Regions from separate parts of the Vibrio sp. JCM 18905 genome, predicted to be linked through region 4. Evidence: predicted binding sites of a transcription regulator. Region 4 holds the regulator's gene; each other region holds the start of a gene.

Region 1 (4,750 bases), on a different replicon from region 4:
GGATGCATAGATTCATAGACATCCGCGACGCGCGAATTGTTCCTATCAACTGCTAATAAATACTGGGTTAAATCGTTTGTCCCGACAGAAACAAAATCAACACGGTGAGCAATCGTTGGCAATAAATACACCATTGATGGCACTTCGATCATGACCCCAACTTGTGGAAACTGAATTCTATCATCAAGCAACACGGCTTCGCTGTGAGCTTGATTAATCAAGCTAATGGCATCGTCTAACTCTTTTACCCCTGACACCATTGGCAATAAAATACTTAAGTTTCCGCTTTCTGCACTCGCTCTTAACATTGCACGCAGCTGGATCAAGAAAATGTCTGGATGATCCAATGTAAAACGAATGCCACGCCAGCCTAGAAACGGATTATCTTCTTCGATGGGCAAATACGGCAAAGGTTTGTCACCACCAATATCCAAAGTGCGCATCACCACTCGTTGATTCGGATAACTGTTGAGTATCGCTTGGTATTGATGATACTGCTCATCTTCGGACGGAAAGTGATGTTGAAGTAAAAATGCAATCTCAGTTCGGTACAACCCAACACCATCAACTCCTTTATTGATGGCAATATTACTGTCTGCACTGAGCCCCGCATTGAGCATAATTTCGATGTGGTGATTGTCTTGCGTAACCGCTGGGAGTGCGAGGTCCTTGTTTACCATTGCAAACAATTCTGACTCTTCACTCACTAAGCTTCGATACTCTCGCAATAATTGACGGTTTGGCTCTAGGAAGATCTCGCCCGTATAACCATCCACTATCCCGAGTTTGCCATTGACCACATCCGGGTTAATGTTGGCGCCCATGACAGCGGGAACTCCAAGTGCGCGAGACAAAATAGCCGCATGAGAGTTCGCGCCACCTTCTAGTGACACGACGGCTAACAAAAATTCTTTAGGTACAGAAGCGAGCAAGGTGGCTGTGAGTTCACTCGCCACCAAAATAATGGGACGATCAATTGCAGAATTTTCTTGCTCACTGTTATGTAGAAAATAGAGCAGCCTTTGCCCTAACTCTCGGATGTCTTGCGCTCTCTCGCGCATGTAGACATCCGACATTCTGGCAAATCGATTCGAGTATGATTCTACCACTTGGCGTAACGCCCAATCGGCCCTGTCTCCTTTTTCAATCTGCTTCTTCAAATCACCACGAAGCATCGGGTCATTGAGTAAGTGAGTAAACAGATCGAAGATCGCCAGCGCATCTTTGTTGATTTCACTGTCCAGCTTTTTCCGCATACGGCGAAAGTCATTTAACGCTCGCTCTATCGCCACCAGCAATGTCTCGTGCTCACGTTCTTTATCTAACGTGGACGAAGGGAAAACATCCGATAAACTCGGCTGGGTATTGTCGAACCAAAACTCTCCAATCGCGACACCAGTAGATGCAGGCAAACCTTTTAATACCGTGGGTTTAGATGCCAACTGCCAATGCCCAAGATTCTGCGCATGCGCAATAAGCACTGCTAGCTGAGCGGATAACGTGACAAGAAACGACTCTTCCATCTCACTGAACAAGCGCGGTGTTTTTTGCTGGATCACCAACACACCTAAAACTTGTTTGCGATGAATGATTGGAGTGGCTAAAAAGGAGTGGTAAATCTGTTCACCAAGTTGAGGGAAGAATTTAAACTCGGGATGTTTTGAGGCTTCGGCAAGGTTGAGTGGCTCTGCGCTTCGTTTAACCAACCCAACCAAGCCTTCATTGAAGTTGATATGAATACTATCACCTTCAAAAATAAGGCCTTGAGTTGCCATTAACTCAAGGCGCTGCATTTCTTCATTAGCAAGATAGATAGTACAGCACTCAGTGCGAAGGGCAGCACAAGTCTCTTTCACCAATATATCAAGTGCCAGATGCACATCATCGACCCTGGAGACTTTCTCAACTATTTCCCTTAGCTGACTGAGCATGATTATCCTCTACGTTGCTTTTTTCTTTTCCCTTTCGCTTTTCTCTCTCGAAAAGGCATGGCTAAGGATGCAAACTCTTTCATCGCTCGTCGATAAACATCTCGCTTGAAAGAAACAACTTGCCTAACTGGATACCAGTAACTCACCCAGCGCCAACCATCAAATTCAGGGGATTTTCCGCGTTGCATATTAATGCGAGATTCATCGCATTCTAATCTCAGCAGAAACCATTTCTGTTTTTGGCCGATACAAACAGGCTTGGAGTCCCAACGCACCAATCGTTTTGGTAGCTTATATCTTAACCAATGACGACTTGTTGCAATGATCTTAACGTCTTTTTTCGTTAAACCGACTTCTTCATATAACTCCCTGAACATGGCTTGTTCAGGAGTTTCACCTTCGTCAATTCCACCTTGTGGGAATTGCCATGAGTGTTGCCCGTATCGTTTAGCCCAGAAGACCTGACCATGGTTATTACATATCACAATACCAACATTAAGTCGGTAACCATCGCCATCTATCACTGGCTAACCTCTATGAATAAATTTTTTATTACCGTGATTTTTCCACATATCCCCATTACTAGCAAACTTACTGATGTGATATGAGCAAGATTTATTACCTTTTCACCATATTTGGATATCTTTTAATCACATCATACCTTATCAACACAAGAGTGAGACATTGCCCACATTTATTCACCTTTTCTGTGAATAACTTTGTGAAGAATTCAATTCAAATGAGTAATTCAGTTCAATCCCATCAAAAGCAAAACAAATAAAGAAACAAGAAAATAAACATAAAGCATTGATAGAAAAGTATTTATTTTTAAAAATAACGATAAATCGATCTTCAGTTTCTTGATGATCTTTTCACCAAACTCAGATCGGTCAAAGATCCACCAACAGGCTATTTATCCACACTCACCTGCTATTCGTTTAGATGATTACAACAAAATCAACCCCAAAAATGCATTTTAACCCCTGTTTATTCATACAGACCCCGTCAGGATCTTATCAATACCTCCTCCATCTGTGGATAAGTTATGAATTGATCGTTCTTACACCGCCTCGGTGAAATCTTAAACAGTAGATTTGGCCGGAGTTTGATAAACTATATTTTTTGTAATACCACCTTGTGACTATGAAACCAGAACCACAAACAGAAGCAGAGCTATTGGAACGCGCTCATGATATGGCAGGACTTAGCTTTGCAGAGCTGGCCGCCGAGGCGAATATGATTGTTCCTGAAAACTTAAAACGTGATAAAGGTTGGGTGGGTCAATTACTCGAATGGCACTTGGGCGCCCCAGCAGGCAGTAAACCTCAACAAGATTTCGCTAAGCTAGGGATCGAGCTGAAAAGTATTCCGATCAGTCACTCTGGCAAACCGTTGGAAACAACCTTTGTTTCGGTGGCTCCTCTCACAGGTGTTCATGGTCTTACATGGGAAACAAGCCACGTACGCAACAAGCTGTCTCGTGTGCTTTGGGTACCAGTGGAAGGGGAACGAGAAATTCCACTTGCAGAAAGACGTGTTGGTAGCCCACTGATTTGGTCACCAGACGAAGACGAAGAGCGTATTTTACGAAACGACTGGGAAGAGCTAATGGAGATGATCGTCTTGGGGAAATTTGATCAAATTTCCGCCAGACACGGAGAAGCGCTGCATCTTCGCCCTAAAGCAGCGAATGCAAAAGCCCTCACCGAAGCATACAGCTCAAATGGCAAACCGATAAAAACTCTGCCCCGAGGTTTTTACCTCAGAACACAGTTTACTGAACAGATCTTATTCAAGCACTACATCAGCGCGCCATCTGAGTAATGTTGTTTCCGCCATTTAGTGCGTCACGAGCGATAACTCGATATCACAGTACGAGGCTGCCTCTTCAGTGCCACATTCGTCATACGCATTGTGCAGCCTTAAATACGCTTTATCTACCCCTAACCTCAGCAGCTCTTCTTTCACCAAATCTAACGAACCGAAATGTATCGGATCTTCACCGTCTTTAATCGGCTCAAGTTGATGCTTGTACTCCACTGCTAGCAAATAGTCAGAGACATCAGAACACCCAATTACAAATACTTTGGGAGTTTTATAAGTATCTTTATGGGGACCGTGTAACCACATGTCCAATTGATGCTTCTGCATAACGTACCTCCTTCACACGATTATTTAAGTGTAGTTAGGCTATGTATAGCTTTCGAGTTTGGTCTTCCTTTATACGTAAATCATTTGCGATAGCGGTTAAAAATCCCCTATATTGGAATCACTTATTTAGTCGGTAACTCTTCAAGGACGTGATATGCAATACACAAAACTACCGCACTCATCACTTGAGATCAGTAAAATCTGCCTCGGAACCATGACGTTTGGCGAGCAAAATACAGAAAAGGACGCCTTTGAACAGCTCGACTTTGCCCTTGATCATGGGGTGAATTTCATTGATACCGCAGAGATGTACCCTGTACCTCCCAAAGCGGAAACGCAAGGACTCACCGAGCAATACATCGGTAATTGGTTAGCAAAGAGCGGCAAACGTGAAAAAGTTGTGCTGGCAACAAAAGTGGCAGGCCCTCGCGGCGTCCCTCACATCCGAGACAACATGAGCCTTAATCGTCGCCACATCCATACAGCAATTGATGACAGCCTTAATCGCCTGCAAACGGATTATGTCGATTTATACCAATTACATTGGCCTCAACGCCAAACTAACTGCTTTGGTCAACTCAACTATCCTTACCCAGACAAACAAGAAGAAGTCACATTAATTGAAACCTTGGAAGCGCTGACTGAGCTAGTGAATGCAGGCAAAGTAC
Region 2 (4,750 bases), 480 kb from region 4:
AAACCCGTCAAAACACATGGCAATTTGGTATTCAACGAATGTTGCTTGGCTACGCGATGCCAGAATCCGCAGGTTTGTTTGAAACCGAGCAAGGCAGTTTGTCTCCGTACAACGAAGTGCAAGGCATGGGCGCAGAGCTGGCGGGCAAGTTGGCACACTTTATCCAACAAATTAGCACTTATCGAAGCAAACTTTCTCATGTTCAAACTATCGATGGTTGGCGAGAGACTTTGGTTTCACTGCTGGATGACTTCTTCTCAGTTGAGTTAGAAGGCGAAATGGCGCTCAAATCCATTCGCGATACGCTCAGCCAACTCAAAGAGCAATTAGCTGATGCCGCATTTGATGATGCGTTATCGCCGTCGATCATCAGCCAATACCTTCAAAACAAATTATCTGGCACACGAGTCAGCCAGCGCTTCCTTGCTGGTCAAGTGAACTTTTGTACCCTGATGCCGATGCGCTCTATTCCGTTTAGAACCGTTTGTCTACTGGGGATGAATGACGGCGTGTACCCACGCTCCATGCCGCCGGAAGGTTTTGACTTGATGACGGGAAGAACCAAACCGGGCGATCGTTCGCGCCGAGATGATGACCGTTACCTATTCCTCGAAGCGATGTTGTCTGCACAGCAAACGTTGTACATCAGTTATGTTGGCCGTTCAATCCAAGACAACACAGAGCGAGTGCCTTCGGTTCTGGTTTCTGAGCTGATGGAATACTGCCACCAAAACTATTGTTTAAGTGGTGATGAAGCGTTGCCCGTTGATGAATCTGGCGACAATTTATTAAATGCGTTGGTGAATACCCACGCCATGGTGCCGTTTAGCCCAAGTGCGTTCCAAGGCACGCACGCCAGCTACGCGAAAGAGTGGATTCCAGCGGCATTGACTCAAAGTAGTCAATCGCAAGGCTATGTTCGTCGTGATTTTAATCGGGCATTAGACGACTATCTGTTAGGAGCGACGTTCCCACTTGAGCTCGACTTAGTCGAGTTGCAACGTTTCTGGCGCTTACCTGTGCAGTATTTTTTCAATCGTCGCTTAAAAGTAATCTTTGAACCGCCACTGCCGGTGATGGAAGACGACGAACCCTTTGTTTTAGGTGGTTTGGAAAGTTATCAAATGCGTGATGAGCTGTTAGAAGCCTTGCTTGAAACGACATTGATGCAGCCAGAGAAAAAAACAGAGGTGCTTAAACACTTTATGAGTCAACAGCGTGCGCAAGGCAAACTGCCGGTGGGGGCGTTTGGTGATATCGAGTTTGAAACCAACCGAGTTCAGGCGGAAGAGCTGGTGGATAAACTGGCGTTTTTATCTGGTGCGCCTCAAGACGATTTGGAAATCGACCTGACGTTTGACTCCTTATTTGAGCGAAATGAAGGCGAAGAGAAAAACGTTCGCCTGACTGGTTGGCTAACTCAATGCTACCAATCCGGTTTGATTCGCTATCGAAGCGGTAAGATTCGATCGCAGGATTACCTTGCAGCGTGGATCGATCACCTTGCCATGTCGGCGTCGGGTCATGCTAAGAAAACCCACATCATTGGTTACGATCGTAAAGAAGGCGCGCTGCATTTGATCTACCCAGAAATTGCCGATGCGCAGTATGCCAAACAGCTACTGACTGAATTAGTTCGCTTATTCTTCGAAGGCATGACTAAGCCTTTGCCTTATTTCCCGAAAACGGCGTTGGCTTGTTTTGAAGCAGGCTTTAGCCGCGGTCAGTGGGTCGATGACGAAGAGAAATCTTTGAAGAAAATGGCTGACGCATTCAATGATGGCTTCATGAGCCCGGGCGAAGGCAATAACGCGTACATCTCTCGAATTTGGCCTGCTTGGAATGATGAGTTGGCCTCAGAGGTTCGCTTGCTGACAGCATTAGTTCTGCAAGGTGCGCGCTTAGCGGTTCAAGACGCCGATGACGTAAAAGCGTAATAAAGATAGTTGGATAAAGATAAGGAAGAGTAGGGTGGCCGCCAGAAAATCATTATTTTTTGTAGGGCGTTCGCTGTACGGCCACAAGGTCAGAGGGACCATGATACTTTTGTTTAATTCATTTGAGTTGTGCCGCCAAAAAGGTTTGACTTATCTCGTGGGGCGCATACTAACGGTACGTCTTATGGATAACCGTGAGAAAGATCTCACAAAGCTCTAAATTATCCAACTTGTTAAACATATTAATAGAATTTTTAACTATAGATCACATTTATTAGGTGATACGTCCTAGTAAATAATCCGGAGAGATTCAGCGTTATGGATCAAATGTCAGGTGCAGAGTGTCCTCTACATACGTTAGACAGCACAGAGCGGCCTCAACCAACGCCACTAGAACCGATGAGGTTTCCTCTGCATGGTGCGAGGTTAATCGAGGCATCAGCAGGTACAGGTAAAACCTTCACTATTGCAGGTTTATATCTGCGCCTTTTGCTTGGTCACGGCTGCGCGGAAACTAGGCACCGCGTACCGCTTACGGTCGACCAAATTCTGGTCGTAACCTTTACTGAAGCGGCAACTGCGGAATTACGCGATCGTATCAGGGCAAGGATCCATGATGCGCGAATCGCGTTTGCGCGTGGACAGAGTTCCGATCCGGTGATCCAACCTTTGCTTAATGAGTTTGACGATCACAAGCAAGCCGCAGAAATTTTATTGCAGGCAGAGCGTCAGATGGACGAGGCGGCGGTCTACACCATTCACGGTTTTTGCCAACGTATGCTAACGCAAAATGCGTTTGAATCTGGCAGCCGATTTAACAACGAGTTTGTGACCGATGAAAGTCACCTAAAAGCGCAAGTTGTAGCCGATTACTGGCGCCGCAATTTCTACCCGTTGCCATTTACCTTGGCTGGGGAAATTCGCCAGCTATGGAGCTCTCCATCTGCGTTGTTGTCTGACATCAGCAATTACTTAACTGGTGCACCGTTAAGCCTTTCCGTTCCTGCAATGAAAGGCAGTTTGGCTGATCTTCATACTGAAAATTTGAAAAAAATTGATGAATTAAAAGCACAGTGGCGAGAAAGCCAAGATGACTTCTTTACGCTGATTTCAGATTCAGATATTAACAAACGCAGCTACACCAAAAAGTCTCTGCCGACGTGGTTGGAGGCGGTAAACGCTTGGGCAGCAACGGAAACTACAGGTTACGATTATCCAGACAAGCTGGAGAAATTCGCGCAAAACGTCTTGTTGGAAAAAACACCGAAAGGCAGTGCGCCGCAGCATGCGGTATTTGAAGCCATTGAAACATTTCTTGCCAATCCAATCAGCTTAAAAGCGCCACTGCTTGCTCATGCGATTGAGCATTGTCGTGCAATGCTGGCCAACGCGAAAAATCAAAAACAGTGGCTCTCTTTCGATGATTTGCTGACGCAACTTTCTGCTTCTATCGATACGGACGAAAGCGAGCTTTTAGCGGCGCGTATTCGTACTTTGTATCCCGTCGCAATGATTGACGAGTTCCAAGATACCGACCCGCTTCAATACAGTATTTTCAGTCGTATTTATCTGAACAACCCGGAATGTGGTTTGTTTATGATCGGTGACCCCAAGCAGGCGATTTATGGCTTTCGTGGCGCAGACATTTTCACTTATATCAAAGCGCGTAACCAAGTAAGTGCCCACTATACGTTAGGAACCAACTGGCGTTCTAGCGCAGATATGGTGCAGGCGGTAAACCAAGTATTTGCTTTGCCAGACAGTCCATTTATCTATGATTCAGATATTCCGTTCTTACCCGTTAAGTACAGTCCCAATGCCGAAAAACGCATTTGGACTATGGGTGGCCAAAAGCAACCGGCGCTGACTTATTGGTTGCAAGAAGCGGACGATAAACCGCTACCAAAAGGCGAGTATTTGACTCGAATGGCAGAGGCGACCGCAAGCCAAATCCAAACTATTTTGACGCAGGCTCAACAGGGGCAAGCGTGTCTGGTGAATGGCGAAAAACAGAAAGCGGTTCAAGCGGGCGATATCGCGGTATTGGTTCGAACAGGTAGCGAAGGTCGAATGATCAAACAAGCGTTGGCTGATAAAGGCATTGCCAGCGTGTACCTGTCTAACCGAGACAGTGTGTTTACCAGTTCGGTGGCGCAGGATTTACAGCGCTTGCTGCAAGCGGTGCTGACTCCAGAAAATGACCGTGCGCTGCGTGCAAGTCTTGCCTCTGAGCTGTTTGCCCTCGACGCAGCAAGTTTGGATGCACTTAATAACGATGAAGTGGTGTGGGAAAACGCCGTAAACGAATTCAAAGAATATCGCAAACTTTGGGTTCAACGTGGTGTGCTGCCGATGTTGCGCGCGGTGATCAGCAAACGTCATATTGCCGAGCGATTACTAGAAGAAGGCGCGAGTTCACAGGGTGAAAATGGTGAGCGAGTGCTTACCGATTTAATGCACATCGGTGAACTGCTTCAACAAGCCAGTAATGAACTGGACAGCGACCACGGTCTGCTGCGTTGGCTCGCTCAGTCCATCAGTGATGCGGAAAACGGTTTGGGTGGCAGTGATGACCAAATCCAACGTTTAGAATCGGAACGTAACTTAGTGCAGATCGTAACTATTCACAAATCAAAAGGCTTGGAGTATGACCTCGTATTTCTGCCGTTTGTGTTCAGCTATCGAGAAGCCAGCGAAGCCAAATATTACGATGCAGCCAATGACCGCACGGTACTGGATATCACTGGCAACGATGCGTCCATGAAGCAAGCGGATAAAGAGCGTTTGGCGGAAGACTTACGCTTGATATACGT
Region 3 (4,750 bases), 400 kb from region 4:
TCGGTAACCACGTCTGTGATGCAGTTCCCTTACAATGATTGCCTGGTAAACCTACTTGATACTCCTGGACACGAAGACTTCTCGGAAGATACATACCGTACTCTAACGGCAGTCGACTCGTGTTTGATGGTTATCGATGCAGCGAAAGGTGTCGAGGATCGTACTCGTAAGCTGATGGAAGTAACCCGTCTACGCGATACGCCAATCGTGACCTTCATGAACAAACTTGACCGTGACGTTCGTGATCCAATGGAAGTATTGGACGAAGTAGAAAACGAATTGGGCATGATGTGTGCGCCTATCACGTGGCCAATCGGCTGTGGTAAAGAGTTTAAAGGTGTGTACCACATTCACCGTGATGAAACGATTTTATACGAATCTGGTCACGGTCATGAGATTCAAGAAGTTCGAATCATCAAAGGTCTAGATAACCCAGAGCTTGATGAAAAAGTCGGTGCAGGCCTTGCGGAAAGTGTTCGAGAAGAGCTTGAGCTTGTTATGGGTGCTTGCCCTGAGTTTGATTTGGAAATGTTCTTAACAGGTGACCTGACGCCAGTTTACTTCGGTACCGCATTAGGTAACTTCGGTGTAGACCACATGCTAGACGGTCTAACAGAGTGGGCACCAGCACCGAAAACGCGTCAAGCGGTTGAGCGTGAAGTTGAAGCGACAGAAGAGAAGTTCTCTGGTTTCGTATTCAAGATCCAAGCAAACATGGACCCGAAACACCGTGACCGTATCGCATTCATGCGTATTGTATCGGGTACTTACACGCAGGGTATGAAGATGAACCACGTTCGTCTTGGCAAGCAGGTGAGTATCTCTGATGCAGTAACCTTTATGGCTGGTGACCGTTCACGTGCAGAACACGCTTACGCGGGTGATATCATTGGTCTGCATAACCACGGTACTATCCAGATTGGTGATACCTTTACTCAAGGTGAGTCACTGAAATTCTCTGGTATTCCGAACTTCGCCCCGGAGCTGTTTCGTCGTATTCGCCTGAAAGATCCACTAAAGCAGAAACAGCTACTAAAAGGCTTGGTGCAACTATCAGAAGAAGGTGCGGTACAGGTATTCCGTCCACTACAAAACAACGATCTGATCGTTGGTGCCGTTGGTGTACTTCAGTTCGATGTTGTTGTGGCTCGTTTGAAGTCTGAATATAACGTTGAAGCGATTTATGAAGGCATTAACGTTGCAACTGCGCGTTGGGTTGAGTGTGATGATGCGAAGAAACTGGATGAGTTCCAACGTAAGAACCAAGCAAACTTAGCATTGGATGGTGGTGATAACCTAACGTATATTGCACCAACAATGGTTAACTTAAACTTGGCGAAAGAGCGTTTCCCTGATATTGATTTCCGTGCGACGCGTGAGCACTAATCAAAAAGCGGTTTGGGTAAGCTTTAACGCAAACTAGATTTTAAAACGCCCTTGGCTATAAACTTAGCCAAGGGCGTTTTTTATAAGGATGAGGTATGAACTGGTTTAAACGAGGATTGAAGCGTTACGACGACTGGTGCAAGGAGATGGGGTTAACCCCTGATCAAAAACGCAGCTGCGTTCCGTATCGAAAAGATCCTGCCCATCAAAATGAAGAGAACAGTGAAGCTCTGCTATTTTCTGATTCTCAGTTTGTCGGTACAGATAAAAAGTCTCAAGATGAAGCTCTTTGATACCCATTGTCACTTTGACTTTGATGTATTCCAAGGTGACTTTGCACATCAACTTGAGCTAGCTCAAACGCAAGGCGTGACAAGAATTCTGATTCCTTCAGTGGGACCTCAAAACTGGGCTCGTATTCAAACCTTGGCAGATCAACATGCCAATTTGTATTACGCCCTTGGGTTTCATCCGTATTTTCTTGAAGATAACGTCGAGCAGCACTTTGCTGAATTGGAACATTATCTAAAACAAAATGCTCCCCAGTGCGTGGCAATAGGAGAGTGTGGGCTAGATTTTGCCATTGATGTTGACCCACAGTTGCAAGAAGAGACACTTGAAGTTCAATTTGAACTGGCTAGATGCTTCGAACTCCCAGTTATTTTACATAGCCGAAAAGCGCACAATCGCCTTATTCAAATGGTTAAAGCGGCGAAGCTCCCTCGGGGCGGTGTGCTACATGCTTTCTCTGGGAGTTATCAGCAAGCAATGGAGTGGGTCAAATTAGGTTTTTTTATCGGAGTAGGAGGAACCATCACCTACCCAAGAGCGAAGAAAACGCGCGACGCAATTCAAAAATTACCACTCAAACATCTCGTGATCGAAACAGATGCACCGGATATGCCTATACTTGGGTATCAAGGGGAGTCGAATCACCCAGCCAAACTCATTCACGTCTTTAATGAGCTCGTAGAGTTGCATAACGGCTCAAAGCAATCGATTGCCTCTCAGTTATGGAAAAATAGCAATTTTGCTTTCTCGATATGTGAATAAAATCTAAAGATGTGGTTTGAAATAGAAAACGTTTTCCTGCTTATTGTGAATTAACTCACAAAGCTGGCTGAATCAATCATGAATCTTATAGGAAAGTGTGAGGCTGGCATTACTTTAATTGATTCTGCATGAGTATAATTGCTCCCGCTTTATAGCTCCATTTTGTAACACGCCAATAAATAACTTATAAGGAAGTCATAAACTATGAGCCTGTTTATGAGCCTAATCGGTATGGTAGTGCTTCTTGCGATTGCAGTGGCATTTTCTAATAACCGAAAAGCTATCAATCTAAGAACTGTGGGTGGCGCATTCGCTATCCAATTCGCATTAGGTGCATTTGTTCTGTATGTGCCTTGGGGCCGTGATCTACTAAACGGTTTCTCTTCAGGTGTTTCTAACGTTATCAACTACGGTAACGATGGTTCATCATTCCTGTTCGGTGGTCTTGTTTCTGACAAGATGTTCGAAGTATTCGGCGGCGGCGGTTTCATCTTCGCATTCCGTGTTCTTCCTACACTGATCTTCTTCTCTGCACTGATTTCAGTTCTTTACTACATTGGCGTTATGCAATGGGTTATCAAGATTCTTGGTGGCGCACTACAAAAAGCGCTGGGCACTTCACGTGCGGAATCAATGTCAGCAGCAGCAAACATTTTCGTAGGTCAAACAGAAGCACCTCTAGTTGTTCGTCCATTCGTTCCAAAAATGACTCAATCAGAGCTATTCGCGGTAATGTGTGGTGGTCTAGCTTCTGTTGCTGGTGGTGTACTAGCGGGCTACGCTTCAATGGGTGTTCCACTAGAGTACCTAGTAGCAGCATCATTCATGGCGGCACCAGGTGGTCTACTATTCGCTAAAATCCTTCACCCAGAGACTGACCAGCCTCACGAAAGTATTGAAGAAGCGATGGACGGCGGCGACGACAAACCAGTAAACGTAATCGACGCAGCAGCGGGCGGTGCGGCTTCTGGTCTACAACTTGCGCTTAACGTAGGTGCAATGCTAATCGCATTCGTTGGTCTAATCGCGCTGATCAACGGTATGCTAGGTGGCATCGGTGGTTGGTTCGGCATGCCAGAACTAACGCTAGAGCTAATCCTAGGTTACGCATTCTCTCCACTAGCATTCCTAATCGGTGTTCCATGGGCTGAAGCAGTAACTGCTGGTTCATTCATCGGTCAGAAAATCGTAGTGAACGAATTCGTTGCTTACTTGAACTTCACACCATACCTAGGTGAAAACGCTCAAGTAATCGCGGCAACTGGTGAAGTAATGTCTGAGAAGACAACAGCTATCATCTCATTCGCACTATGTGGTTTCGCGAACCTTTCTTCTATCGCGATTCTACTTGGTGGTCTAGGTAGCCTTGCACCAAACCGTCGTAGTGACATCGCTCGCATGGGTGTTAAAGCTGTGCTTGCAGGTACGTTGTCTAACCTTATGGCAGCGACAATTGCAGGCTTCTGCTTAAGCCTTGCAGCACTATAATTAGAATCGGTTCTTAATATATAGACGCCGTTTTACATCATGCCCTGTAGCAAGAGATTGCTGCGGGGCATTTTTCGTTTTTCGGGCTCTAAAATCTCACCGGATGCCGGACTCAGTCTATGAGTTACGCAGCCGATGGAATAGGGGCTAGGAAATTTTGAGATACAAACCGTTTGCGCTCTATTTGGTGCTACAGTTTTGCGGTGAAACTCTATAATGTATTAATCACAGGATAGTGGTTAAGGTTGATACTTAATCACGTAATGAATATTACATAATCGATGGGCAAATGACTTGCCCAGCAATATCAGATCTAATAGGCGTTTTGCTGTGTGATGTGATATTAAAGACACCGCAATCATAGATTGTTGTGCCATAGGCCAAACTGGTACTGTGCGGTGACAAGGATAGCAATTGGCATATGAAATTTTCGCTGTATATGCCGAGTCTTCAGGGAACCAAGTCCGTTCATTAATAGACTGTTTAGCCATTTACTCACATTGTCTCGACTTGTTGATTATAGTTAGAGACGTGATGTAAGGCTGAGTAGTGAATTTTTTGAATATTGATCGGAGATAGAAATGAGCGATTTAAAAGCAGCAGCGCTACGTGCACTTAAACTTATGGACCTAACTACGTTGAATGACGATGACACTGATGCAAAAGTGATCTCATTATGTCATGACGCGAAAACAGCAGTAGGCAACACAGCTGCAATTTGTATTTACCCTCGCTTTATTCCTATTGCTAAGAAGACACTTCGTGAGCAAGGTACGCCAGAGGTTCGCATTGCAACAGTAACGAACTTCCCACACGGTAACGA
Region 4 (4,750 bases):
GTCATTGCCAAAGAAACTGGTAAGCCAATTTGGGAAACGCGCACTGAAGCAGCGGCAATGGCAGGTAAAATTGCCATCTCTATTCGTGCTTACCATGACCGCACTGGTGAAGCGAGCCGTGAAGCGGCGGGCAACCAAATTGTGTTACGTCATCGCCCACTGGGCGTGATGGCGGTATTTGGCCCATATAACTTCCCTGGTCACCTACCAAATGGTCACATTGTGCCTGCGTTACTAGCGGGTAACACCGTTGTGTTCAAGCCATCCGAGCAAACGCCTTGGACTGGCGAGCTAGCTATGAAACTTTGGGAAGAAGTAGGTCTGCCGAAAGGCGTGATCAACCTTGTCCAAGGTGCGAAAGAAACCGGTATTGCGCTTGCTGATGCGAAAGGCATTGATGGCGTACTGTTCACGGGCAGCGCGAACACGGGGCATGTATTGCACCGTCAATTTGCGGGTCAACCAGGCAAAATGTTAGCACTAGAAATGGGTGGTAATAACCCGATGGTGATCTCTGATAAATACGGTGATTTGGATGCCACGGTGTACACCATCATCCAGTCAGCGTTTATCAGTGCCGGGCAGCGTTGTACGTGTGCTCGTCGTTTGTATGTGCCATTGGGTGAGAAAGGCGATGCGCTTATCACCAAGCTCGTCGAAGCGACGAAGAATATTCGCGTAGACCAACCATTTGCAGAGCCTGCGCCATTTATGGGGCCGCAAATCTCCGTTGCCGCAGCCAAGTTCATTCTCGATGCACAAGCGAACCTTCAATCACTTGGTGGTGAAAGCTTGATTGAAGCTAAAGCAGGAGAGGCGGCGTTTGTTTCTCCGGGCATTATTGATGTAACGAACATTGCTGAGCTACCAGATGAAGAGTACTTCGGTCCACTTCTGCAAGTGGTGCGTTACGAAGGGCTAGAAAAAGCCGTAGAACTGGCGAACGACACGCGCTTTGGTCTCTCTGCTGGTTTAGTTTCAACTGACGACCAAGAATGGGAATACTTCGTTGACCATATTCGTGCAGGGATCGTGAACCGTAACCGCCAGCTCACTGGTGCAAGTGGTGATGCGCCATTTGGTGGTCCTGGTGCGTCAGGTAACCTACGTCCAAGCGCTTATTACGCAGCAGACTACTGTGCGTACCCGATGGCATCAATGGAAGGTCAAGAGACTATCTTGCCTGCAACATTAAGCCCAGGTGTGGCGCTATAAGTTTTAATAACAGAGTCGCAACCATGTATTGCGGCTCACCTTGCCGGCGAATCATTTAGGTATGGGTTGTAGTGATCGTTGGCAGAACACGGAAAGTGAGCAAAGACTCGGAAAAGCGTGTTGACTGACTGGCATTTACCGTCACAGGTTGATGGCTGCTCGTTCATTATTCTGGACAACTTTTCGTTGTGAGCGAGCAGTCAACTTCCGCTTACCTTTTAACTCTACATCTCGTAACAAGGAGTCGTTATGACGCCCGATGTGTTATTTGAATCGCTATGGCAAGATTACATTCAACGTCTTTGCCCTTCTGCTGCGAAAGTACATCAGCTGCTTCAAGAAGATGAGCCTCTGATTAATGATCATATAGCTTTACGTACCTTCAATATTGCGCCTCTTGGTATCGAAACCTTAGCTAAACCATTTGTAGCCATTGGCTACCAGGCATGTGGTGACTACGTTTTCGAAAGTAAAAAGCTGGTTGCTAAACACTATGAGCACCCTGATCCGAAGCAACCTAAAGTCTTTATTAGTGAGCTAAAAGTTGAGGAGTGTTCACCTGAGCTGCAAGAGATTGTGAAAAAGCTGGTGGCACAAGTCGATGCAGGCAAGCTGAACGATAGCGCATTCTTACATGGTGGACGCTTGTGGGATTTAAGCTTTGCTGACTACCAAACGTTGGCTAAAGAAAGTGAATATGCATCTTGGTTGGCTGCGCATGGTTACGGCGCAAACCACTTCACGGTGAGCGTTAACCAGCTCAATGAATACGAAGAAGTGAAGCAAGTAAACGATCACTTACGTACGGCCGGATTTACCATCAATGAAAACGGCGGGGAAGTGAAGGGCACTCCTGAGGTGCTACTAGAACAATCATCGACCATGGCGGATAAAGTGGCGGTTCGCTTTAGCGAAGGCACTGAAATTATCCCTGGTGGCTTTTACGAGTTTGCTAAGCGCTACCCGATGGAAAATGGTGAGCTGTACCCAGGTTTTGTGGCGGCTTCAGCGGACAAAATCTTTGAAAGTACGAATGGCTAACTTTTAGGGTGAACCTTTCGGCTAACCAACTTGCTCATTAGTCTTTTGTTGCTCTGAGCTTAATGTGGTTACAAGACAAATAAAAAGCCACCAATGTCGCCATTGGTGGCTTTTATAATTTTGTTCGCGTCACTCTGGTTTGAGATTAACGAGTACCGTAAACCACGATAGTTTTACCGTGCGCAGAGATTAAGTTCTGCTCTTCTAACATTTTCAAGATACGACCTACTGTCTCACGAGAACAGCCAACGATTTGACCGATTTCTTGACGAGTGATCTTGATTTGCATGCCGTCTGGGTGAGTCATTGCGTCTGGTTGTTTTGCAAGGTTCAGAAGCGTCTGAGCGATACGACCAGTTACGTCTAGGAACGCCAGGTCACCCACTTTTTGGCTAGTTACTTGAAGACGACGAGCCATCTGCGCAGAAAGGCGCATTAGGATGTCTGGGTTTACTTGGATAAGCTGACGGAATTTCTTGAAAGAAATTTCAGCAACTTCACAAGGAGATTTAGCACGAACCCAAGCTGTGCGCTCTTGGTCTTCCTCGAATAGACCAAGTTCACCAATAAAGTCTCCTTGGTTTAGGTAAGAAAGGATCATCTCCTTACCTTCTTCGTCTTTGATAAGAACCGCAACAGAACCTTTAACGATGTAGTACAAAGTTTCTGCCTTTTCGCCCGCGTGAATTAGCGTGCTCTTTGAAGGGTACTTATGAATATGACAATGTGAAAGAAACCACTCTAATGTTGGGTCGGTTTGAGGTTTACCTAGAACCATAATATCTCACTTCCTCTGCAGGGTACGCTTGCGCTATCCATATTTTAGCTAAGCCTGAATTAGGCATACTAGAATAAGAGCACTTTTTATATGCTGCAAGCTCTCTTGTGTTTCGGTAAGAAATAGTATCCTTTTTCGAAAACGATTTCTTGATTTTAATCGTGCCATGATTGAGATTTTGTAAGCAAAACTGTGCACATGATCACGGTATGAAAAGTAAACATCTTCGCAGGCAGGTTTTTAGCCAATTTTCCCTGTTTCGATGAGCTGTTGTAGGATAGGCCGAACTATGAGCTCCATTGCAAAGCTCATCTTACCGCCTGGCACGACAATCGTGTTGTGGCGTGACATGAATGAGCCATCAATCATAGCCAGGAGATATGGGAAGTCGACTTTCTTTATCCCACGCAAGCGAATCACGACAAAGCTCTCATCTAGACTTGGGATACCTTTCGCGTTAAGTGGGTTAGAGGTATCGACCGTTGGGACGCGCTGAAAGTTAATATGAGTGCGAGAAAATTGCGGAGTGATGTAGTTAAGATAATCGTCCATCGAGCGCACGATAGAATCCATTACTGCTTCTCGTGAATGACCGCGGTCACGAGTATCACGCACAAACTTTTGGATCCACTCTAAGTTTACGATTGGTACCATACCAATCAAGAAATCCACATGCTGCGCAACATTAACATCGCCATCCACAACACCGCCGTGCAAGCCTTCATAGAAGAGAACGTCACTGTTCTCCGGTAAGTCCTGCCATGGTGTGAAGGTACCAGGCATTTGATTATAAGGTACGGCCTCGTCAAAGGTGTGTAGGTAGCGACGTACGCTGCCTGCGCCATCGTGACCATATTTACGGAAAAACTCTTCCAATCCTGGAAAGTCATTAGCTTGAGGGCCAAAGTAGCTAATGTGTCGACCTTGCTCGCGCGCTTTACGGATTTCTATATCCATTTCAGGGCGAGTAAAGCGATGGAAGCTGTCGCCTTCAACCCATGCGGGTTTAACGTTCATCATATTGAACATCTTACGGAAGGCTTCAGATGTAGTGGTCGTGCCGGCACCGGATGAACCAGTAACCGCAATAATTGGGTGTTTAGCTGACATGACAAACCTTGTCGAAAATTACTTACCTGTAATGTGCAGTAGGCTGCTACTGCACGGTCGATAACCCACTATAGCACGTAACAATGCCTTGTCATTGAGTGGGGTACGGTAAAATGTGAAGGGTCTAAAATTTTGTTTTTACCTGAATATCGACGGTTTCGTGCAGTTCAGAGAATACGATAACCGCTTCGCCTTTTTCTAATTGAGTTTTTACTTGATCCACTTTGTCTTGCAAAGAAATCTCGACGGTTCCGTAATCCGTGCCTTCACGTAAGACGAATTCACGAATTAAGTTTTCCAATGTTTCTGGCGCAATGTCTTGCCATGGAATGATCATAAATACCTCGAACTTTTATGATGAGCGGCTAGTTTACTGCTTTCGCTGCTTGGATACAGCAGAAAGGTAATCTGCGGCAATACTTTCGTAATACGCTGGCAGCGCTTCTTCCAACCAAAATTTCGGCTTGAGCGCTGAACCTGTAAGGAAACCAACATGCCCACCGTGCTCAAAGAGACGGTAATCAATATTATCTGGCAGAACAAATTTCGGGATCACATCGTCGGTCATGAATGGATCGTCTTTGGCGTGAATGATCAGTGTCGGTA

Evidence for each region. Region 4 encodes CRP, which controls carbon source genes, mostly activating them, when cyclic AMP is high. Its sites were predicted from a motif close to TGTGANNNNNNTCACA; they were not measured.
Region 1: rppH (RNA pyrophosphohydrolase) is a predicted target of CRP. The motif match lies at 2,609-2,624, and genes of this name have one in related genera.
Region 2: recB (exodeoxyribonuclease V subunit beta) is a predicted target of CRP. The motif match lies at 2,131-2,146, and genes of this name have one in related genera.
Region 3: ACZ5ZC_RS20570 (NupC/NupG family nucleoside CNT transporter) is a predicted target of CRP. The motif match lies at 2,484-2,499, and genes of this name have one in related genera.

What each region holds. Positions count from the first base shown of each region.
Region 1 is NZ_AP043879.1:472,229-476,978, reverse strand. It holds gene ptsP (phosphoenolpyruvate--protein phosphotransferase) at 1-1,931, opposite strand, end outside; gene rppH (RNA pyrophosphohydrolase) at 1,934-2,455, opposite strand; gene mutH (DNA mismatch repair endonuclease MutH) at 3,075-3,755, shown strand; gene ACZ5ZC_RS10390 (DUF6482 family protein) at 3,771-4,082, opposite strand; gene ACZ5ZC_RS10385 (NADP(H)-dependent aldo-keto reductase) at 4,237-4,750, shown strand, end outside.
Region 2 is NZ_AP043880.1:904,633-909,382, forward strand. It holds gene recC (exodeoxyribonuclease V subunit gamma) at 1-1,937, shown strand, start outside; gene recB (exodeoxyribonuclease V subunit beta) at 2,265-4,750, shown strand, end outside.
Region 3 is NZ_AP043880.1:830,372-835,121, forward strand. It holds gene prfC (peptide chain release factor 3) at 1-1,386, shown strand, start outside; gene ACZ5ZC_RS20560 (DUF5363 family protein) at 1,482-1,679, shown strand; gene ACZ5ZC_RS20565 (TatD family hydrolase) at 1,666-2,439, shown strand; gene ACZ5ZC_RS20570 (NupC/NupG family nucleoside CNT transporter) at 2,644-3,927, shown strand; gene deoC (deoxyribose-phosphate aldolase) at 4,509-4,750, shown strand, end outside.
Region 4 is NZ_AP043880.1:428,154-432,903, forward strand. It holds gene astD (succinylglutamate-semialdehyde dehydrogenase) at 1-1,215, shown strand, start outside; gene ACZ5ZC_RS18650 (DUF1338 domain-containing protein) at 1,465-2,256, shown strand; gene crp (cAMP-activated global transcriptional regulator CRP) at 2,402-3,034, opposite strand; gene ACZ5ZC_RS18660 (phosphoribulokinase) at 3,275-4,144, opposite strand; gene ACZ5ZC_RS18665 (YheU family protein) at 4,269-4,481, opposite strand; gene ACZ5ZC_RS18670 (hydrolase) at 4,515-4,750, opposite strand, start outside.